Regions from separate parts of the Microbacterium sp. NPDC064942 genome, predicted to be linked through region 2. Evidence: predicted binding sites of a transcription regulator. Region 2 holds the regulator's gene; the other holds the start of a gene.

Region 1 (10,746 bases), on a different contig from region 2:
AGTGCGGCAACCCGTCCGACCCGAGCACCTACTTCGCGGGCTACCCGAAGGACAAGGTGTCGCCGATCTCGTGCCCCGACAACCTCGCGTTCGATGAGGACGGCACGCTGTGGATCTCCACCGACGGCGCGCCCAGCACGATCGGGTTCAACGACGGACTGTTCCGCGTTCCGCTCGAGGGTCGGGAGCGCGGGCGCGTGCAGCAGTTCCTCGCGGTCCCCCGCGAGGCCGAGACGTGCGGACCCGTCATCCACGCCCGCGAGAAGCTCGTCTTCGTCGCGGTGCAGCATCCCGGCGAGAACGGGACGGTCGCGGCTCCCACGTCGCTGTTCCCCGACTACGGGTCGACGCGACGGGGCGACGTGCCGAACGCGCCGCGCCCGTCGGTCGTGCAGGTCTACCGGGCCTAGGCTGCGCCGCAGCGCACGAGGGCTCGCACCCGGTCCGGGTGCGAGCCCTCGACGGCGTCCGGGTCGCGCTGGCCTCAGTGCACGCCGGGCCACCACTCCGGCATCAACCCGAAGATGCGGGCCTCGGCGGCTGCGGCATCGGTGTCGTCCTCGCGGATCAAGACGTCCATCACGCCGACCAGGCCCCCGGCGATGAAGGCCGCGGCCTCGTCGCGGTCGCGCGGGGACCGCGGTGCGTCGCGGACACCCGCCTCGGCGAGTTTTTCCAGGGCGATGTGGGCGCGTCGGCGCAGACTGTCGTTCAGCGCGGCATGCAGCGCGCCGCGGGCCGAGGACTCGAGCAGGGCGCGGTAGAGGTCGCGGCGCCCGGCGAGCCACTCGAGCAGGCGGCGGGTCACGGCGTGGTAGACGCGGGCCGCATCCGCTTCGGTGGCGATGTCCACACCGATCGCGGCGATCGCGTCGATCTCGTCGGTCAGCATCGTGACGGCGAACTCGTCGACGCCCGCGGCGTGCTTGTAGAACGTGGTGCGGTGCACGCCCGCTTCACGGCAGAGCTCCGCGACCGACACCGCCGCGAGGGGCCGGTCCGCCAGCAGGCGGACGAGCGCTGCGCGCAAGAACCGGGGGTCGAGGGGGTTCCAGCGCACCCCTTGCCCGTCCATCACAAATTGATAACAAGAAACCCTTGCCACCGTTATCTCGTCGTTATACATTCGTTGCACGGTAGATGTTTTGCTGTGGCAGCTACCGACATGTGATTGCAGGACACTCTTGGTGCAAAGGGACAAGGGCCGGCTGGATGCCTCTCCAGCCGGCCCTTACTTCGTGACGCGTCAGACGGTCGCGCTCCGACGGCGTCGCATCACCAGCAGGGCGCCGAGCGCGAGCAGCGCCGCACCTGCACCGCCCGCGATCCACACCGGACCCGACTGACCGCCGGCCGACGCGAGCTCGTCGCCGACGGCGACGACCTCTTCCGCGGCCACAGTGACCGAGGCCCAGCCGACCAACTCACCCGACTCGTCGACGACGGCCACCCGGTGACGGCCCTCGTCGCACGGGTCGCCCTCCGCGTCCACCGCCGATTCGAGGCTCGGCCGCAGCGGCTGACCGTCGTACTCGTCGGGGATCACCCGTCGGATGCCGCGGTTCTGGTCGGTCTCGGAAAACCGCGCCACGAACTCCTCGACCACCCGCATCCGACTCGTGCCGTCCTCGGCGCGGGTCAGCGTGTAATCGACGGTCAGACTGTCGAAGGAGAAGTCCTCGACGTCGGCGTTTGCCGCCGAGGGAGCGCCCACGAGAACGCCGAGCGCGACGGCGACGACGGCTCCGACACGGGCGAGACGACGGGACCAGGGCTGCACGCGGTCAACCCTATGAGCGACGCTACAGTTGACGCCATGACCGACCGCCGCCTCGCCATCGCTGCCTGGGAGAGCCTCTTCCGCGCGCAGCACGAGGTCCTGGCGGAGATCTCACGGGACTTCGAGGACGACGACCTCTCGAGCGCCGAATACGACGTGCTCCTGACCGTCACGCGCTGCGAGGGTCACACCGCGCGGCTGCGCGACGTGACGGCGAACATGCTCATCAGCCAGCCGAGCGTGTCGCGCCTGGTCGACCGGATGGTGGCGCGCGGGCTCGTCGCGAAGTGCCCCGACCCCAACGACGGCCGCGGCGCCGTGCTGCGCGCCACGGAGCAGGGCGCGGCGATGTTCCGCCGGCTCGCGACGACGCACGGCCGCACCATCGCCGAGCGGATGTCGGTGCTCACCGACGACGAACTCGCCGAGCTCGAGCGGCTCACTGCTCGCCTGCGCGGCGTCTGACGACAGGAAAATCGCCCCGCACCCGAGACGGGGTGCGGGGCGATCGTCGTCTCACCGCCGGAGCGGTGCGCCGGTCACTGGTCGATCGGCTGCGGCTCGCTCTCGCGCGCCGAGATGGTCGGGGCCGAACCGTCGGCGACGACCTCGACCTTGCGGGGCTTGGCCTTCTCGCTCACCGGGATGGTGACGGTCAGCACACCGTTGTTGTAGGTCGCGGTGATGGCGTCGGTGTCGATGCCCTGGCCGAGGTTCAGCTGGCGGAGGAAGCTCGCGGTCTCACGCTCGCGCGTGATCCACTTCACGCCCTCGCCCGACGACAGCGTGCGCTCGGCGCGGATGGTCAGCAGCTGGCCGTCGACGTCGATGTCGACCGATCCCGGGTCGATGCCGGGGAGGTCGGCGTTCAGCACGTAGTGGTCGCCGTCGCGATACAGGTCCATCGGCATCCGTCGCGGGCCGCGGCGCGTGTCGAAGAGCGTCGACGCCAGGCGGTCGATTTCACGGAACGGGTCGTAGGTCGCCATGATTCTCTCCTTTGTCCAAGTGGTCTGAAAGTTGAGCCCCTGCGGCTCAAGTACCTCCAGATTAGCACTCGCGCATGGAGAGTGCCAATGGTTCTCGCACGGCGAACGACGCGGCTGGGGTGCCCCGTAGGCTGACCGCATGAGCGCCCACGAGATCGCCCCCGAGCCCGCCGACCCGTTCCTCTGGCTGGAGGAGATCGACGGATCCGCCGCTCGCGCGTGGGCCGCGGAGCGCACCGCCGAGACCGAAGGCGCCTATGCGGGCGCTGCCCGCGACGCGCTCGAGACCCGGCTCACCGGCATCCTGCAGGACCCCGACCGCCTCGTCGTCCCGAGTCGTCACGGCGACCTCATGTACGACCTGTGGCGGGATGCCGACAACCCGCGCGGCCTCTGGCGCCGGACGTCCCTCGCCGCCTTCACGGCGGGCACCCCGGACTGGGAGGTCCTGCTCGACGTCGACGCACTGGGCCGCGAGGAGGGGAGGACCTGGGCCTTCGCCGGCGCGACGCACGGGCCGGCCGGCAGCAGCCGCGCGCTCGTGCGCCTGAGCCCCGACGGCGGAGACGCCGCCGTGGTGCGCGAGTTCGATCTGGAGACCCGCCGCTTCGTCGAGGACTCCCCCTTCGCCCTCGACGCGGAGAAGTCCATGATCGCGTGGGTCGACCGCGACACGCTGCTCGTCGCCACGGCCCTGCACGGCGGCGGCGTCACGGACTCGGGTTATCCGATCACCGCCCGCGCCTCGCGCCGCGGCGAATCGCTCGAGGACGCGCCGCCGATCCTCACGGGTGTCCCGTCGGACGTCGGCGTGTTCGCGCACGTCGATCACACCGGCGGCGCGGCGACGCCGATCGTCGTCATCGCGCACGACTTCTTCCACTCCGAGGCGTGGGTGTGGAACGGCGCCGAACCGCACCTGATCGCCGTGCCGCAGGACGCGCACGCCGACGTGCACGGCGACCTGGTCGCCGTCCGGACGACGACGCCGTGGCGCATCGGCGACACGACGCATCCGTCGGGCACCCTCCTGCTCGGCCCCCTCGAGACCGTGACGAGCGGGGACGGGTCGGGTCTCCGTGTCGCGTTCGCGCCGACGGACACCGCGGTGCTCGAGTCCTGGACGTGGACGAAGACCCGCCTCGTGCTGACGATCCTCGACCGCGTGCAGAGCCGACTGGTGTCGCTCGACCCGGCGACGCTGACCGGTGTCGACCTCGACCTCGGGCTCGGCGACGACGACCTCTTCAGCGCGAACGTCGCCACGGCGGACGACGACGAGGACGACCAGCTCTGGGTCGTCGCGCGCGGCTTCCTCACGCCGCCGACCCTGCTCGTCCTCGACCCGGGCGCGGAGCCGCGGGTCGTCGACCACAGCCGCGCGACGTTCGACGCGACGGGTCTCGTCGCCGAGCAGCACTGGGCGACGTCGGCCGACGGCACCCGTGTGCCGTACTTCGAGGTCGGCCCCCGCGAGCGTCGCGGGGCGCTGCCCGTGCTGATGAACGGATACGGCGGCTTCGAGCACGCGCTGACGCCGGAGTACCCGACGATCGTCGGCCCGGCCTGGCTCGAGCAGGGCCGGGTGTACGTCGTCGCGAACATCCGGGGCGGCGGTGAGTTCGGCCCGGAATGGCACCTCGCGGCGCTCCGTGAGAACCGCCACCGCGCGTACGAGGACTTCGCCGCCGTCGCCCGCGACCTCGTCGCCCGCGGCGTCTCGACCCCCGACCGCATCGCCTGCCACGGTCGCAGCAACGGCGGCCTGCTCGTCGGCAACATGCTGACCCAGTACCCCGACGACTTCGGCGCGATCGTGTGCGGCGTCCCGCTGCTCGACATGCGGCGGTACACGCGCCTGTCGGCCGGCGCGAGCTGGATCGCCGAGTACGGCGACCCCGACGACCCCGCCGACTGGGAGTTCGTGAAGACCTTCTCGCCGTACCACCTCATCGAGCCCGGGCGGCGGTACCCGGCATCCCTCATCTACGCGGCGGCCAGCGACGACCGGGTCGGACCGGTGCAGGCGCGCAAGATGGCGGCGCGGTTGGCGGACGAGACGGATGCCGAGGTGCACTACCTCGAGCCCGTCGAAGGCGGTCACGCGGGCACCATCGACGCGGCGGCCACCGCGGCGCTGCATGCGACGATCCACGCGTTCCTCGACAGCACGGTGGGCCGCGCCGACTGAGGCGGGAACGCTCGCCCTCTACGCTGGGAGCGGGAGGTCCACCGCATGAGCACCATGGGGGCCGTCGAGGAGGAACTCGCGGCCACGCTGTCGACCGTCGCGGAGCGCACCCGCGTCGACGAGGCCGCGGCGGACCGCATCCGTCGACACCTTCCCGCGCTGCACGCCGCCCTCGCCGAGCGGGCGGACTCCTCGTCGTCGCTGCTGGCCGACCTCGTGACGGCAGCGGTGGTGGCGGCGAACGGTCGCTCGCTCGAACTCAAGGTGCACGGCGAGCAGCGCGCGGCGCACACGCCGATGTCACGCTCGCGCTACGCACTCGGCGCGGCGTGCTTCGCGGATCGCTACGCCGGCAACCTCGCCGGGCTCCGCGACGAGATCCCGGCGCTGCGCGAACTCGGCGTGAGCGTGCTGCACGTGCAGTCGCCGTTCGCCCGGCGCGAGGACGGCACCGTCGACCTGCGCCGCGGCGACCCCGGACTCGGCTCGATCGACCGGCTCTCCGACCTGGCGGCCGAACTGCGCCTGTCGGGGATCGCCCTGGCCGTCGACGTCCCCGCCGCCTCGGATCTGCGCGTGTTCGTCGACGATCTGCTGTTCCTGGCCGGCCGCGGCGTCGAGGTCTTCCTCGTCCTCGACCCCGAGACGGCGGCGGTCACCGCCCCGGTGCTCGCGATCGGTGCGCCCGGGGTCGAGGTGCTGCCGGCATCCCCCGGGTCCCCGCCGCTGTGGCAGGCGTTCGCCACGGGGTACGCAGCTCCCCTGCAGCACGCGCTCGAGCGGCGTGACAGCCGCAGCGACGTGGTCGCGGTCCGCGACGCCGACGCTGTCGTATGGCAGACGGATGCCGCCGAGCTCACCGCGCGTTACACCGACGGCTCCGGCTTCGGCCGGGGGATCGCGACCGTCGGCGGCGTCGCGGGCACCACGGCCTCGCTCGCCGGCGTCGAGGCGGGCGACCCGCTCGGCGAGGCGCGGGTGGTGCTGGCCCACGCGCTCCTGCTGAGCGTGCCGGGCCTGCCGATGCTGTGGCTCGGCGACGAGGTGGGACAGCTCAACGACCCGACGTTCCGCGACGATCCGGAGCGACGCGACGACGCGCGGTGGACGCACCGGGGCCAGAAGCCGCGGGACGGCTACGCCCAGATGACGGATGCCGCCACCTCGGCCGGCCGGCTCCGGCGCGACATCACGAAGCTCATCGCGGTGCGTCACACGACGCCGGAATTCGACGGGGCGCGCCTCATCGGTTTCGACGTACCGGCGCCGTCGGTCGTCGGCTACCAGCGACCCGGCGACGGGACCGTCGTGCTGGTGCTGGCGAACGTCGCCGCCGAACCGGTGCACGTGCCGGCCGTGACGCTGTCGGGCTTCGCGCCGACCGCCCTCGATCTCGTCGAGGGTGTCGACGTCGGGATCGACGAAGGGCTCACGCTGCCCGCCTGCGGATTCCGCTGGCTGCGCGTGAGCCCTCTCGCCTGAGTCCGGTCCTCTGAGACCGGCCCTCTGAGACCGGCCCTCTGAGTCCGGCGGAGGTCAGTCCTCGACGACCGTGACGGTGACCTCGATGTTGCCCCGGGTGGCGTTGGAGTAGGGGCAGACCTGGTGCGCGGCATCCGCGAGCGCCTGCGCCTGGTCGTGCGGGAGGTTGGGGATGACGACCTCGAGCTGGACGGCGAGGCCGAATCCGCCCTGGCCGTTCGAGCCGATGCTGACGCGCGAACCGACGCTGGTGTCCTCGAGCGTCACCTTCTGCTGGCGCGCGACGGACTGCAGGGCGCTGTGGAAGCACGCCGCGTAGCCGGCGGCGAAGAAGAGCTCGGGGTTCGGGGCGCCACCGGCACCGCCCATCTCCTTGGGCACACGCACGTCCGTGTCGACGAGGCCGTCGACGGTGCGGACGTGACCGTTGCGGCCGCCTCCGGTTGCGAGGGCTTCGGCGGTGTAGAGGGCTTCCATGGGGATCCTTTCGTCAGGAGGCGATCGCCTCGTCGGTGGTGCGCATGACGCGGTTCAGGTCGTGGACCACGTCGAGCAGCATCCGTGCCTTCTCCTCGTTCAGTCCGGTGCAGCGCGCGATCTCCGCGCCGACGACGGACAGCTCCGAGCGGAGAGTGCGGCCGTCGTCCGTCAGCGCGACCTCGACGACACGCTCGTCGTGGGGGCTGCGCGAACGGGAGACGACACCGCGCGCTTCGAGGCGGCGGATGAGGGGCGAGAGGGTGCCCGAGTCGAGGAAGAGCTCTTCGCCCAGTTCCTTGACCGACCGGGGCTGCTGCTCGCCGAGAGCGACGATGACGAGGTACTGCGGGTACGTCAGCTTCCACGGCGCAAGCACACGCCGGTAGGCCTGCGTGAACGCGTGGCTGGCCGAGTACACCCCGAAGCACACCATCTGCTCGATTGCTCTCATACGACAATGGTGGCACGCAATCAAATTGTGCACAACTTAACTGGGTGAGCGTGGTCGCGAGCGACCCGCGATCTCCGGCGGTCGACGCCTTGACCGTGGTGGCCCACTCCCACACCTCAGCGCGGGTGCCGAGGACGACCGAGGTCTCCCACCGCCGGAAGCCGCGACCCGCGTCGGTCCACACTTCGTCAGCAGGATGCGTCCGCGTCATCGGCACCGCGCTCGTCACCGAACGATCCTGACACGGCTATGGCCCGCCGTGAGCGATCGCGCCGGAGAACAGGTAAGGCCCCGCCGAAGCGGGGCCTTACCTGGACTGTCTCAACACAGTGTGCGCCCGAAGGGACTCGAACCCCTAACCTTCTGATCCGTAGTCAGATGCTCTATCCATTGAGCTACGGGCGCATGGCCTGTTTCCGGGCCGAGGAACAGCATACGTCACCACGGGCCGCATCCGAAATCGAGGCCTATTCGAGCTCGCCCGGATCGATCCCTCCGTGGCCGGCCTCGAGGATCGGCTCGGGTTCGACGCCCTCTTCGCGCAGCGCCTGCTGCTTGGCGACGCTGCGTCGGTGCGCGCGGAGCTTGGGTAGGTCGACCAGGCGCAGCGCCTGCATGCGGGCCACCCGCATCCGCTCGTAGTCGGCGTCGAGGTCGGGGCGCGCCGCCGTGATCCGAAGGGACCGGTCGATGTTCTTCGACACCTCGGCCCAGGCCGCGTCCCGCGCGTCGACGACGAGCTTGCGCAGTTCCTCCTGGTCCTCGGCGCGGGCGCGCAGTTCTTTAGCGACGTGCAGCGACTGCTTGCGGCGGCGGCGGAGGTTGCGGACGTCGCGGCTGCGGTAGTCGTGCGTCCCGCTCGAGTCGGAGTAGCGCGTGCGCGCCGCCTTGCGTTCGCGGTCGGTGCGGGCGGCATCCGCTTCGGCCTCTTCGGCGAGTGAGACCAGGATGTCGCGGGCATCGCCGAGGAAGCGCTCCGGATCGAAGTCGTCACCGTCGACGAGGATGTCGACGAGGATGCGGTTCTTCAACGCCAAACGCGTCGCCGCGGACGCGATGTAGAGCCCCTCGGCGACGACGTCCCGGGTCCTGACCCGCTCATTGTCCGTCACGCTCACCCCTCACCGACGATTCTACCGAGGCAGGCGCAGCGGATGCCGGTCAGCCGAGCGACGGCAGCGCGTGACCGGCCGGGCCGTCGCCGCGCAGCGGCGGGAACCGCCAGGCGATCGAGGCCGCGCCGCCGGGGGCGATGTCGACGAGGAGCGAGTGCGGTGTCTGGATCATGCGCAACCGCGCGTGCCACGCACCGTCCGCGTCCACGCCCGCGACGGCGCGGAAGGGCACCGCGTCGAGCCCGTCGGCGGGCGCCGGCCACTCCCCCTCAGCCCACGTGCCGCGACCGACGGGAAGAGTCACATCGAGACCGTCGCCGAGGAACCGGAGAGTCCACCCGTCGCCCGCCTCGGCGACCTCGACGCGCTCAGCACCCGGCACGGCCTCACCGAACGAGAACGGGCCCACGACCGGCGACGACACGTCGGCGTCGAAGGTTCCCGCGAAGCCCGCATCGGTGTCGTCCGGCAGCGGGAGCGCCAGCGACGAGAGCCGCGCCGCGAGTGCCGCATCGGCCTCGGCGGTGCCCGCCCCCGTCATCGCGGGGCGCAGGTGCGTCGTGATGAGGCTCAGGAGCTCCTGCATGTCGATCGTCTCGCCGGTCGTGACGATCACGGCATCCTCTTCGGGCCACACGATGATGAACTGGCCGTACGCCCCGTCGCCGCGGAAGCCGTGCCGGTTCATCCAGTACTGGAAGCCGTACCCCTGCTGCCAATCGATCGGCTCGGGCGCGCCGGGGCCGCGGTGCGCGGTGTCGTTGTCCATCTGCTTCGACGTGGCGGTGGCGACCCACTCGGGGTCGAGGATCTGCTCGCCCTGCCAGCGGCCGCCGTCGAGGACGAGCTGCCCCGTCTTGGCGAGCGATTCGGTGAAGACGTGGATGCCGCTGAAGCCCATCTCGACGTCGCCGAGCATCATCCACTGCGCCTCGTGGATGCCGAGCGGCTCGAGCAGGCGCGGACGCAGGTAGTCGAGGATCGTCCCGCCCGTCGTCTTGGCGACGAGCCGCCCGACGCCGTAGATGGTCGGCTGACTGTAGGCGAAGACGCTGCCCGGCTCGCGCTCGGGCGGAACGCGGAAGAATCCGGCGAGCACGTCGCCGCCCGCACCCTCCGCCGCGGCTGCGGCACGGTCGAGCGCCTCGCTCTCGTGCCCGCTCGACATCGTCAGCGCGTGACGCACGAGGTATCGGCGGTACTTGTCGTCGACGTCGTCCGGCACCAGCTCGGGGAAGTGGTCGATCATGACGTCGTCGAGTCCGAAACGCCCCTCCGCGACGGCGAGACCGGCAGCGGCGGACGTGAACGTCTTCGACAGCGAGTACACGAGGTGCTTCAGATCGGGCGCGAACGGCGCCCACCATCCCTCGGCGATCACGGTGCCGTGGCGCAGCACCATGAGGCTGTGCATCTCGGCCTCGGTCTGCCCGACGGCGTCGAGCAGGCGTTCGACACCGGCGGCATCCACCCCCTGCGCGGACGGGGTGGACCGGGGCAGGGAGGTGGACGTCGACGTCATGTCGCCATCCTAGGGATGACGATGCAGGGTCAGATCGCCGCGATGCGCCACGAGGCCGAGAACTCGGCGCCCGGCTCGAGCACCAGCAGGCCCGCGTCGTAGTCGTACGAGGCGGCGTTGAACGCGTCGGGCGCGCACGTCATCGGCTCGACGGCGACACCGTTGCGGTGCGCCGGGTTCGCGGGCCCGTCGGGCTTGTCGCCCGTGTAGACCTGCACCCACGGGCACTCCGCACCCCAGGTGACCTCGACGCCGACACCCGACGGGTCGGTCAGGCGCAGGACGGCCGTACCGGCGGCATCCGTCTCGAGGTCGGTGAACGCGTGGTCGAGCTGCACGTCGCCGAGCGGCCGCGGCGCGCGCCGGTCGAACCGCTCGGGGTCGTGGTCGGTCACGGGGTGCAGCGCGACGGGGCTGAGCCGGTCGGGCGTGACTTCGAGGACGGATGCCGCGGGCAGCGCGAGCGTCCATTCGTCGAGCCGCGCGGGGCCGGCCTTCAGGTACGGGTGCGGGCCGGTGCCGAACGGTGCGGGCCGGTCGCTGAGGTTGCGTGCACGCACCGTCTGCGTGAGCCCGTCCGCGCCGAGGGCGTACGTCGTCTCGACGCGCACACGCCACGGGTACCCCGACTGGGGGACGACGGTCGCGCCGAGGGTCACCGCGCTCTCGGTGCCCGAGACGCGCTCGAAGTCGGCCCACGAGAGCAGGCCGTGGAGGGCGTGCGAGCGCTCGGGTT
Region 2 (10,746 bases):
TCTCGGAGTCGGCGACTCTCGACGTCGTGCTGCTGCGCGCGCACCTCGACGCGTTCGTCCGCGTCGCGCACCTCGTCGGTCAGGAGGACGACCCGCTCGTCGCGCAGGCGGTCGAGGCCCGCGCCCAGCTGCCCGGGATCCCGGTCGTCGACGGGACGATCGCCGAGTGGCCCGGCGGTCGCGAGGCCGTCGACCCGCACCACCGCCACCTGTCGCCGCTCGTGTTCGTCTACCCCGGCACCGAGCCGCTGACCGAGGACCTCGCCGCCGCGGCATCCCGCTTCCTCGACCTGCGCGAGGACGAGTCCACCGGCTGGTCGCTCGCGTGGAAGATCGCCCTCCGCGCCCGCCTCGCTCAGCCCGAGCGCGTCGCCGCGCTCCTCGCGCTGGTCTTCCGCGACATGTCGGTCGACCGCGGCGACCACTCGGGCGGCTTGTACGACAACATGCTCGCCGCGCACCCGCCGTTCCAGATCGACGGCAACCTCGGTTACACGGCGGGTCTCGCCGAGTGCCTGCTGCAGTCGCACGGCGACGGGATCGCGCTGCTGCCGGCGCTGCCCGCGGCGCTCGGCGCCGGATCCGTGCGCGGCCTCGTCGCCCGCCCCGGCATCGAGGTCGACCTCGCGTGGGATGCCGACGGTGTCGTCACCTCGGCGCGAGCGCGGGCCCGCTCAGCGGGTGCCGAGGGAACGCACGCGTTCCGGCACGGCGACCACCGGATGGAGGCCGTGATCGGCTCGGCGTGGAGCGTGCTCATCGGGGAGTGATCGGCATCCCCCAGCCCTCGTTCGGGAATGCCCACGGTCTCGCGGCGTTCCCTCGAGACATGACACACGTAGGAATCATCGGCGCAGGACACATCGGCTCGGCCATCGCTCGCGTGCTGGTCGCTCAGGGCCACCAGGTCGCGATCGCCAATTCGCGGGGCCCCGAGACCCTCACGGACCTCGTCGCCGAGCTCGGTGAGAACGCGCAGGCCATGACCGCAGCGGATGCCGCGGCCTTCGGCGAGTGGGTCGTCGTCACCGTGCCGCTCAAGGCCATCGACGACCTGCCCGTCGCGGAGCTCGCCGGCAAGATCGTCGTCGACACCAACAACTACTACTGGGAGCGCGACGGGCACATCGCCGAGCTCGACGAGAAGAAGACCACGACCTCGCGGATGCTGCAGGACCGCCTGCCGCAGTCGACCGTCGTCAAGGGCTTCAACCACATCCCCGCCGCCGACATCACGACCGACGGCGCCCCCGCGGGATCGCCGAACCGCCGCGCCCTCGCGACCGCGAGCGACTCGCAGGACGGCGTGACCTTCATCACCAAGCTCTACGACGACTTCGGCTTCGACACCGTCAACGTCGGCGGCCTCGACGAGAGCTGGCGCGTCGAGCGCGACCAGCCGGCCTACGTCATCCGGCAGAACGCCGACGAGCTGCGCGAGAACCTCGCCCGCGCCGAGCGCTGAGCCCCGGCATCCGCTCGCGAGCCGACGCGAACGGCACTCCTCCCCGGTGGATGGATGCCGAACGCGTCGGCTCGCGGTCGTTCAGCGCAGGTGCGCGGGACGGGGGAGCTTCACGAAGAGCATCAGCACGAGTCCCAGCACGAGGACGATCGCGATGCCCAGGATGCCCCAGTAGGTCGCCCCGAAGACGGCGATGAAGAGCGTCCACATGGCCGGCGCGAGGAAGCTCACGACGCGGCCTGTCGTCGCGTAGAGGCCGAAGACCTCGCCCTGCATGTGCTCGGGTGTGACCCGGGCGAGGAGCGACCGGGTCGACGCCTGCGCGGGACCGACGAAGGCGCACAGGAGCAGCCCGAGGATCCAGAACGGCAGCTTGCCGGCGTCGTGCAGCAGGAACACCGCGAGAGCCGTCACGACGAGGCCGCCGAGCGAGGTGAGGATGATCGCCCGCGCGCCGTACCGGTCGTCGAGGCGGCCGGCGACGACCGTCGAGATTCCTGCGACGAGGTTCGCGGCGATGCCGAACAGGATCACCTCGTTCGGCGAGAACCCGAAGGCCACGGCGGCGAGGACGCCGCCGAACGCGAAGACGCCGCCGAGCCCGTCGCGGTAGACGGCGCTCGCGAGCAGGAACCACGCGGTCGGGCGGTGCGAGCGGAACAGGTTCGCGATCGAGCGGAAGAACTCGCGGAACCACGCCGCGAAGCCCAGCGGCGGCGCTCCGGCGGGAGCGGGCGGTTCGGGGACGTTGCGGAAGAGCGGGATTGCGAACACGATCGTCCACACGGCGCAGCCGACCGCGATCAGCCGGTAGGCGAGTCCGTTCGACGTGTCGAGGCCGAACCACTCGACCGCGTTCAGGACGACGACCGCGACGAGGGCCAGGATGCCGCCGATATAGCCGAGCCCCCAGCCGAGACCCGACACCTTGCCGACCGTGCGCGGGGTCGAGACGCTCACGAGCAGCGCGTTGTAGTTGACGCCCGCGATCTCGGACGCGACGGCGCCGAGCGAGACGAGGATCGCGCCGACCCAGAAGAACGACGGGTCGGCGAAGACGAAGAACAGACCGAACTGCAGGAGGGCCAGCAGAGCGGTCGCGATCAGCAGCCAGCGCTTCTTGCGGCCCTTCCGATCGGCGACCTGACCCAGGATCGGCGCCAGCAGCAGGATCGCGAGCCCCGCGATCGTCGAGACGAGGCCGTAGCCGCTCGACAGATCCGCGAGGGCGGACTGCTTGAGCGGGTCGTCGTCGGCGAGGGCCGCGATGTCCGCCGGCAGGAAGGTGTCGGAGACGAGGTAGAGCGACACGAAGACGAAGGTCAGGATGACCGAGTTGAACGGCTGGGTCGCCCAGTCCCACATCGCCCACGACACGACGCTCTTGCGCGCGACGGGGTGCTCCTCGAGGTCCTGGAACATCACGGGCAGGGCGCCGCTGTCGGCGGTGGCGGGGATCTGGGGCGTCCCGCCGCTGGAACGCGTCATGAGGCGCACACTACCCCGACCGCGGTACTTCCCGGTGACGTCCGCTGGTCTGCAAACTTGATATGAGTTGGCTCAAGTTGGTTTGACGCGGTCGAGGTATCGGAGTAGCCTTGAGTCATCGCGGCTCAGGTTGTGGCCAGGACCGCGGAAAGACTTCAGATCTACGCAAACGCCACACGAAGGAGAAACACATGGCACGTGCAGTGGGAATCGACCTCGGAACGACCAACTCGGTCGTCGCCGTCCTCGAAGGTGGCGAGCCGAAGGTCATCGCCAACGCCGAGGGTCTTCGCACGACCCCCTCGGTCGTCGCGTTCACGAAGGACGGCGAGGTGCTCGTCGGCGAGACCGCCAAGCGCCAGGCCGTCACGAACGTCGACCGCACCCTCACCTCCGTCAAGCGCCACATGGGCACCGACTGGAAGACCCAGGCGATCGACGGCAAGAACTACACGCCGCAGGAGATCTCGGCCCGCATCCTGCAGAAGCTCAAGCGCGACGCCGAGCAGTACCTCGGTGACACGGTGACGGATGCCGTCATCACCGTCCCGGCCTACTTCAACGACGCCGAGCGTCAGGCCACGAAGGAGGCCGGTGAGATCGCGGGCCTCAACGTGCTCCGCATCATCAACGAGCCGACCGCCGCCGCGCTCGCCTACGGTCTCGATAAGGGCAAGGAGGACGAGCTCATCCTCGTCTTCGACCTCGGTGGTGGAACCTTCGACGTCTCCCTCCTCGAGGTGGGCAAGGACGACGACTTCTCGACCATCCAGGTGCGGGCCACCGCCGGTGACAACCGCCTCGGTGGTGACGACTGGGACCAGCGCATCGTCGATTACCTGATCAAGCAGTTCAAGGACACCAGCGGCGTCGACGTCTCGAGCGACAAGATCGCCCTGCAGCGTCTCAAGGAGGCCGCGGAGCAGGCGAAGAAGGAGCTCTCCAGCTCGCAGTCGACCTCGATCAACCTGCCCTACCTCTCGCTGACCGACTCGGGCCCCGTGTCGCTGTCCGAGACCCTGAGCCGCGCGAAGTTCGAGGACCTCACGAAGGACCTGCTCGACCGCACCAAGAAGCCGTTCGAGGACGTCATCCGCGAGGCCGGCATCAAGGTCGCCGACATCGACCACGTCGTGCTCGTCGGTGGGTCGACGCGTATGCCCGCCGTGAGCGAGCTCGTGAAGAAGGAAGCCGGCAAGGAGCCCAACAAGGGCGTCAACCCGGACGAGGTCGTCGCCGTCGGCGCCGCCCTGCAGGCCGGTGTCCTCAAGGGTGAGCGCAAGGACGTGCTGCTCATCGACGTCACCCCGCTGAGCCTCGGCATCGAGACCAAGGGCGGCATCATGACCAAGCTCATCGAGCGCAACACGGCCATCCCGACCAAGCGCAGCGAGACCTTCACGACCGCCGACGACAACCAGCCGTCGGTCGCCATCCAGGTCTTCCAGGGCGAGCGCGACTTCACCCGCGACAACAAGCCGCTCGGCACGTTCGAGCTCACCGGCATCGCGCCGGCACCCCGCGGCATCCCGCAGATCGAGGTCACCTTCGACATCGACGCGAACGGCATCGTGCACGTGTCCGCCAAGGACAAGGGCACGGGCAAGGAGCAGTCGATGACGATCACCGGCGGCTCGTCGCTGCCGAAGGAGGACATCGAGCGCATGGTGCGCGAGGCCGAGGAGCACGCGGCCGAGGACAAGAAGCGCCGTGAGGCCGCCGAGGTCCGCAACCAGGCCGAGACCCTCTCGTACTCGATCGAGAAGCTCCTGAACGAGAACGCCGACAAGCTGCCCGAGGACGTCAAGACCGAGGTCCAGGCCGACGTCGACGCCCTCAAGACGGCGCTCGCGGGCGACAACGACGACACCGTCAAGGACGCCTACGACAAGCTGAACTCGTCGCAGACGAAGATCGGCGAGGCGATCTACGCCGCCAGCCAGGCCGAGGCCGCACAGGCCCCGACCGACGCGCCGGCCGGTGAGCAGGCGGCATCCGATGAGGATGTCGTCGACGCCGAGGTCGTCGACGACGAGGACGAGAAGAAGTAAGCATGGCGGACAAGGACTTCGAGGGGCCCGACGACGGCGACGAGGTCGTGGACTCCGGGGCTGCCGACCAGGCGGCCCCGGAGGACGCCGCCGACGGTCCCGACACGCAGCCCGAAGAGCTGACGGTCGACGACATCCTCGGCGCCGCCCAGTCCGACGAGGCCGCGGTGGCCGATGCTCCCGCCGAGGAGCACGACCTCGTCCTCGACCTCAAGCGCGTCCAGGCCGAATACGCCAACTACCGACGCCGCACCGAGGAGCAGCGCGAGGTGGAGATCGCGCGCGCCAAGGGTTCCGTCGCGAAGGGGATGCTGCCGGTCCTCGACGACCTCGACCGTGCCGAGAAGCACGGCGACCTCGAGGAGGGCACGCCCCTCGCCGCGATCGCCGACAAGATCCGCACGGTCGTCGCCCGCCTGGGCGTCGAGCGCTACGGCGAAGCCGGTGAGGCCTTCGACCCGCAGCAGCACGAGGCGATCTTCCAGGCGCCCACTCCCGGCACCACCGAGGCGACGATCCTCGAAGTGGTCGAGGTGGGCTACCGCCTGGGCGACCTCGAGCTGCGTCCCGCCAAGGTCGTCGTCGCCGTCCCGGCCGAGTAAGGGAAGGGAGGGGCAATGGCCAGTCAGGACTGGTTCGACAAGGACTTCTACAAGGTCCTCGGTGTGTCGAAGGACGTCTCGGATGCCGAGTTGAAGAAGACGTACCGCAAGCTGGCGCGCACCTACCACCCCGACTCGAACGCGGGGGATGCCGCGGCCGAGGCGAAGTTCAAGGAGATCAGCGAGGCGTACTCGGTGCTCAGCGACAAGGAGCAGCGCGCCGAGTACGACCAGCTGCGCGCCATGGGCTCGGGAGCGCGCTTCCAGCCCGGCGCGAGCGGCGGCGGGTTCGAGGACGTGTTCAGCAGGTTCTCGACCGGAGGAGGCAGCCAGCAGGCCGACTTCGACGACCTGTTCGCGATGTTCGGGCAGCAGGGCGGGGGCCGCTTCGGCTCGGGCCGCTTCGGGCAGCCGAGCGGCGGGTTCCGCGGCTTCGGCGGTCCGCAGCGCGGTGCCGACGTCACCGCCCGCACGACCCTCGACTTCACCACGGCCGTGAAGGGCGACACGATCACCCTGCAGGGCGAGGACGGCAGGCCGATCAAGGTCAAGATCCCCGCGGGGGTCTCGGACGGCCAGAAGATCAAGCTGCGCGGGCGCGGCCGGCCCTCCCCGGACGGCGGCGAGGCGGGCGACATCGTGCTGACGGTGGGCGTGCGCCCGCATCCCGTCTTCACGCGCGAAGGGCTGAATCTCCGCATCCACGTCCCCGTCACGTTCACCGAAGCGGCCCTCGGCGCCACGATCGAGGTGCCCACGCTCGGCGGCGAGGTCGTCAAGCTGCGCGTGGCCCCCGGCACCCCGTCGGGGCGCGTGCTGCGCGTCAAGGGGCGGGGCGTGCAGACCGCGAAGGGCACCGGCGACCTGCTCGCCGAGGTGCAGGTCGCGGTCCCGACGCACCTGGACGGACCGGCGCGCGAGGCGCTGGAACGCTTCCACGAGCTGGAACCCAAGGAGAACCCCCGCGCCGATCTGATGGCCAAGGCGCGCGAGTGAGGTGAGAGGCATGGCGAACGAGCAGGTCGACGAAGAGGCCCCGATCCTGGCGATCGCGGTCGCGGCCGAGCTCGCCGGCATGCACCCGCAGACCCTCCGCCAGTACGACCGGCTGGGACTCGTGGTACCGGCGCGCACCCGTGGCGGGTCGCGCCGGTACTCCCTGCGGCACGTCGCGCAGTTGCGCGAGGTGGCTCAGATGTCGGCCGACGGCGTGAGCCTGCCGGCGATCTCGCGCATCATCGAGCTCGAGAACGAGGTGCGGATGCTGCGCCGCGAGGTCTCGGGACTGCAGGCGCGCCTGCGCGACGAGCTCGCCGCCCGCCGCGGTGCCCGCGTGTTCGCCGCCGGCGCGACCGGCTCGGTCGTCACGCTCCGTCAGGGAACGCGCGTGCGCCGCGCGACCGACGTCGTGCTGTGGCGTCCGCATCCGTCCCCCTCCGACGACTGACGCTTCCGGCGGTCGCCGAGGGGTCGCAGATGGTCGCCCGACGGCGTCTGAAGCGACCATCTGCGACGTCTCGAGGCTTCTCCAGGGTCCGACGGGCGGGCGGATGTCCACAAGGGGTCGACGGGCGGGTGGGTGACGGTGATCGCGGCGGGATCGTTGGCGGATGCCGAGTGTCCTTCCCCCGGGTCTCCCCGACCGCTTCCTCGTCGCGCACGCTCTCGACGCCGGCGTCACGCGCCGTCGGTTGCGGCATCCGTCCCTTGCGGCGCCGTTCTACGGTGTCCGTTCCCGTGAAGAGGCTCACGACGTCGAGGCGCTCGCCCTCGGCTATCTGCCCAAGCTGCGGGCCGGGGAGCATTTCTCGCACGCGACGGCGCTCGTCCTCGCGGGAGGGTGGGCTCCCGATCGACTCCGGTCCGCCCTCGATGTGACCGCGATCCCGCCGATCGTTCGGGCTCGCGGTGCGGGAGTGCGCGGGCACCGTTCCCAGGCGGCCCGCCTCCGGCTGGTGGACGGGATGCCGGTGGTCGAGCCGGCGGTCGCGTGGTGCCAGGCGGCATCCCTTCTCAGCGACCGTGAGCTCGTCGTCGCGGCGGATGCGCTGCTCCGTCGCCACCACCCTGTGCTCACTGTCGATGCGCTGGAGGCCGCGGTCGCCGAGCGGGACGGGTCGCGCGGCGTGCGGCGATTGCGACGTGCGCTCGAGCTCACGGAGCCGCAAACCGATTCCGTCGCGGAGACGTTCCTTCGGCTGGACGCGCGGGAGGCCGGGCTTCCGCCGTTCGAGGTGAATGCCGAGATCCGGGACGCGCACGGTCGGTTCCTCGCCTACGGCGATCTGGTCCACGCGCCGACGAAGGTGCTGCTCGAGTACGACGGGGAGCAGCACCGCCTCGATGACCGTCAGTACGCGCGCGACGTGGATCGGTTGGACGACCTCGCCGCGGCGGGGTGGCGGGTCATCCGGGTGAACCGTTCGCATCGCGGCGCCGCCCGCCGGTGGGCACTCGAGCGCACCCGCGCCGCCCTCCTCGAGCGGGGATGGCGCCCCGAGGCGTCGCAGATGGTCGCTGCGCGTCGGCGAAAGTGACCATCTGCGACGTCTCGGCGACGGGACGCGGATGCCGGGGGTCAGGCGGGGTCGATGCGGAGGGTGCCGGGGCCCTCGCCGACGGTCAGGTCGTCGACCAGTCGCAGCGAGCGGGCGAGGGCGTCGACGGCGGGGATGACGGTGCCGAACCGCTCGCGGTCGGAGATGACCGCGGTGAGTGTCACGAGGTGGGTGCCGGTGTCCCACGTGTAAGACGCGAACGGGGTCTGACGCGGGTTCGGCGGCAGCGGCATCTCGAGCTTCTCGCCGACACCCAGGGGTGAGCCGGTGAACGTGACGGTGTCGTCGTACTCGATCGGCATGCTCGCCCGCATCGTGCGCAGCTGCGGCGTGAGCTCCTGCACCTGGGCCATCGCGACGAGCAGCTCGGGGTTGTCCTTCCACACCCACGCGAGCAGCCGCCCGTCGGCGCGGCGCATGAGGGCGGGGATCGCCTGGCTCATCGCCCACGCCGCCACCTTGCTACCGGGCTGCTCGCGGCCGAACGCGGCGTTCGCCTGGGCGAGCAGCATCCCGATCGCCTTCTTGCGGGCGCGTCGTCCACGGAACCCGAAAGACCCGGTGATCGGGACCCATCGCGCGGGGTCCGCCTGGGCAGAGATTCGCGTCATGCCGACAAGCGTAGGTTGCTACCATCCGCCTATGCTGCGCGTCCCCCACGCTCGCAGCGCCGTCGCAGTGATCGTTGCGATCGCGCTCGCCCTCACCCTTCCCGCCTCGCCCGCGTTCGCCGCCTCCGTCCCTCCCAAGGCCGGCCTCGTGAACTACGTCGGCGCCTCGACGACCTCGCTGACGGTCGACTGGGCCGACATCCCGGGAGCGACGAGCTACTACGTCTACGCCGGCACGAGCCACGCGCAGGTCACGCGGCCCGAGCACCCCGTCAACCAGAAGACCACGACCTCCAAGGCGACGGTCACGGGGTTGAAGCCCGGGGTCGCCTACTTCATCCAGGTGCGCGGGGTGTCGTCGGCGGGCATGGGTCCGCGCTCGTCGCCGGTCGCGCACGAGACGATCACGGCGCAGGCGACCCTGCCGGCGTCGTGGCCGAGCTATCACGCGGTGAGCTGGAACGTCTGCTCCAACGTCTGCTCGGGCATCGCCTCGCGCAAGACCGTCATCGACAAGCGCATCGCCGAGCTCGCCCCCGACATCGTCGCCCTGCAGGAGGCGTCGAAGTACACCGCCGCCCCCACGGGCTACCGGTTGGCCTACAACGGGCAGAACGACATCCTCATCCGCACCGGCCGGTTCGCCCCCGTCGCCGCGAAGTCCGGCGGCGCGACCTCCGGCGCGACGCTCTTCCCCTCGACCTACGCGTCGGCCGGCAAGGGGATGTCGTGGGCCGCCGTGCGGCACAGTTCCGGCGCTTATCTGCTCGTCGTCAACACGCACCTCGTGGTCGGCACCTCGGCATCCGTCGTCCGTCAGCGCGAGTACGAGGCCGGCAAGCTCGCCGACGCGATCTCGGCGACCCTGACCAGGCTGAACAAGACGCATCGGTCGCTCACCGACTGGACGAAGGCGCCGGTGATCGTCCTGGGCGACTTCAACACGCACAAGTCCCGCACCGGCGACAAGACCATGGCGGTGCTCGAGCAGCGCGGCTGGCACGACGCGTACGACCAGGCGCGCGTGCTCAGCCTGCAGCACTACAACACCGCGAACCCGACCATGTCGCTCACCCCGTTCGTCAGCGTCACGTGGGGCGACCACGTCGACAAGGTGCTCGTGCGGCCGTCGCGGTCGGTCGTGTTCCGATGGGCGAACGCGGGCAAGACGGCGGGCGGAAAGTGGATCGGGCCGCTCGGGTCGGACCACCACCCGCTCTCGGTGCGCCTCGGTCTGCGCTGATCCGGGGGCGGGGCGCGCCGGGCTCCCAGCGGAGGAGTTCCCGGCCCCCGGCTAGAATCGAGGCCCGGCGCCCCCGCATCCCTGCGCCCCACCGGTGGGACCCACCACTCCCGCCATCGACGCACAGATTGGCCCGTACCCCGTGACCATGACGCCCCCGGACCATCCCGCTTCTGAACGCGGACCCCTCACCATCGTGATCGCGGCCGACACGTTCGCGCCCGACGTGAACGGCGGCGCACGCTTCACCGAACGCCTGGCCGCCGGGCTCGCCGAGCGCGGCCACCATGTGCACGTCGCGACGCCGAGCGTCGGGCACCGCAACCACGGCGTGTTCACCGAGGAGATCGAGGGGCAGAAGCTCACCGTCCACCGCCTGCCCGGCTGGCGGTATCGGCCCCACGACTGGCTGCGTTTCGTGCTGCCGTGGAGGGGCAAGCACTACGCGCGGCAGATCCTCGACACGGTGGACGTCGACGTCGTGCACAGTCAGTCGCACATCGTCATCGGTCGTGCGCTGACACGCATCGCGAACCAGCGCGGCATCCCGGTCGTGGCGACGAACCACATCATGGCCGACAACATCCTCGACTTCACGCTGCTGCCGAAGTTCCTCTACGACATCTTCCTCAAGATCGCGTGGGCCGATGCGGAGCGCACCTTCAAGATGTCGCGCGCCGTGACGACCCCCACGCGCAAGGCCGCGGAGTTCCTCGAGAGCACGATCG

Evidence for each region. The regulator HspR, encoded in region 2, represses chaperone genes until heat shock. The targets are predictions, from matches to a motif close to AAGTTGAGTCNNNNNGACTCAACTT.
Region 1: a site for HspR is predicted at 2,798-2,822, ahead of ACPEH2_RS05865 (Hsp20/alpha crystallin family protein). Genes of this name have one in related genera too.

Annotation. Positions count from the first base shown of each region.
Region 1 is NZ_JBMWDR010000002.1:310,325-321,070, reverse strand. It holds gene ACPEH2_RS05885 (PhoX family protein) at 1-410, shown strand, start outside; gene ACPEH2_RS05880 (TetR/AcrR family transcriptional regulator) at 485-1,075, opposite strand; gene ACPEH2_RS05875 (LPXTG cell wall anchor domain-containing protein) at 1,247-1,780, opposite strand; gene ACPEH2_RS05870 (MarR family winged helix-turn-helix transcriptional regulator) at 1,817-2,245, shown strand; gene ACPEH2_RS05865 (Hsp20/alpha crystallin family protein) at 2,320-2,769, opposite strand; gene ACPEH2_RS05860 (prolyl oligopeptidase family serine peptidase) at 2,909-4,960, shown strand; gene ACPEH2_RS05855 (DUF3459 domain-containing protein) at 5,006-6,442, shown strand; gene ACPEH2_RS05850 (organic hydroperoxide resistance protein) at 6,497-6,919, opposite strand; gene ACPEH2_RS05845 (MarR family winged helix-turn-helix transcriptional regulator) at 6,933-7,355, opposite strand; tRNA gene ACPEH2_RS05840 (tRNA-Arg) at 7,706-7,778, opposite strand; gene ACPEH2_RS05835 (asparagine synthase) at 7,841-8,485, opposite strand; gene ACPEH2_RS05830 (serine hydrolase domain-containing protein) at 8,535-10,010, opposite strand; gene ACPEH2_RS05825 (aldose 1-epimerase family protein) at 10,040-10,746, opposite strand, start outside.
Region 2 is NZ_JBMWDR010000008.1:30,540-41,285, forward strand. It holds gene ACPEH2_RS12970 (glycoside hydrolase family 95 protein) at 1-770, shown strand, start outside; gene ACPEH2_RS12975 (NADPH-dependent F420 reductase) at 830-1,465, shown strand; gene ACPEH2_RS12980 (MFS transporter) at 1,547-2,953, opposite strand; gene dnaK (molecular chaperone DnaK) at 3,145-5,004, shown strand; gene ACPEH2_RS12990 (nucleotide exchange factor GrpE) at 5,007-5,606, shown strand; gene ACPEH2_RS12995 (DnaJ C-terminal domain-containing protein) at 5,622-6,602, shown strand; gene ACPEH2_RS13000 (heat shock protein transcriptional repressor HspR) at 6,613-7,053, shown strand; gene ACPEH2_RS13005 (hypothetical protein) at 7,217-8,143, shown strand; gene ACPEH2_RS13010 (hypothetical protein) at 8,185-8,775, opposite strand; gene ACPEH2_RS13015 (endonuclease/exonuclease/phosphatase family protein) at 8,807-10,018, shown strand; gene ACPEH2_RS13020 (glycosyltransferase) at 10,167-10,746, shown strand, end outside.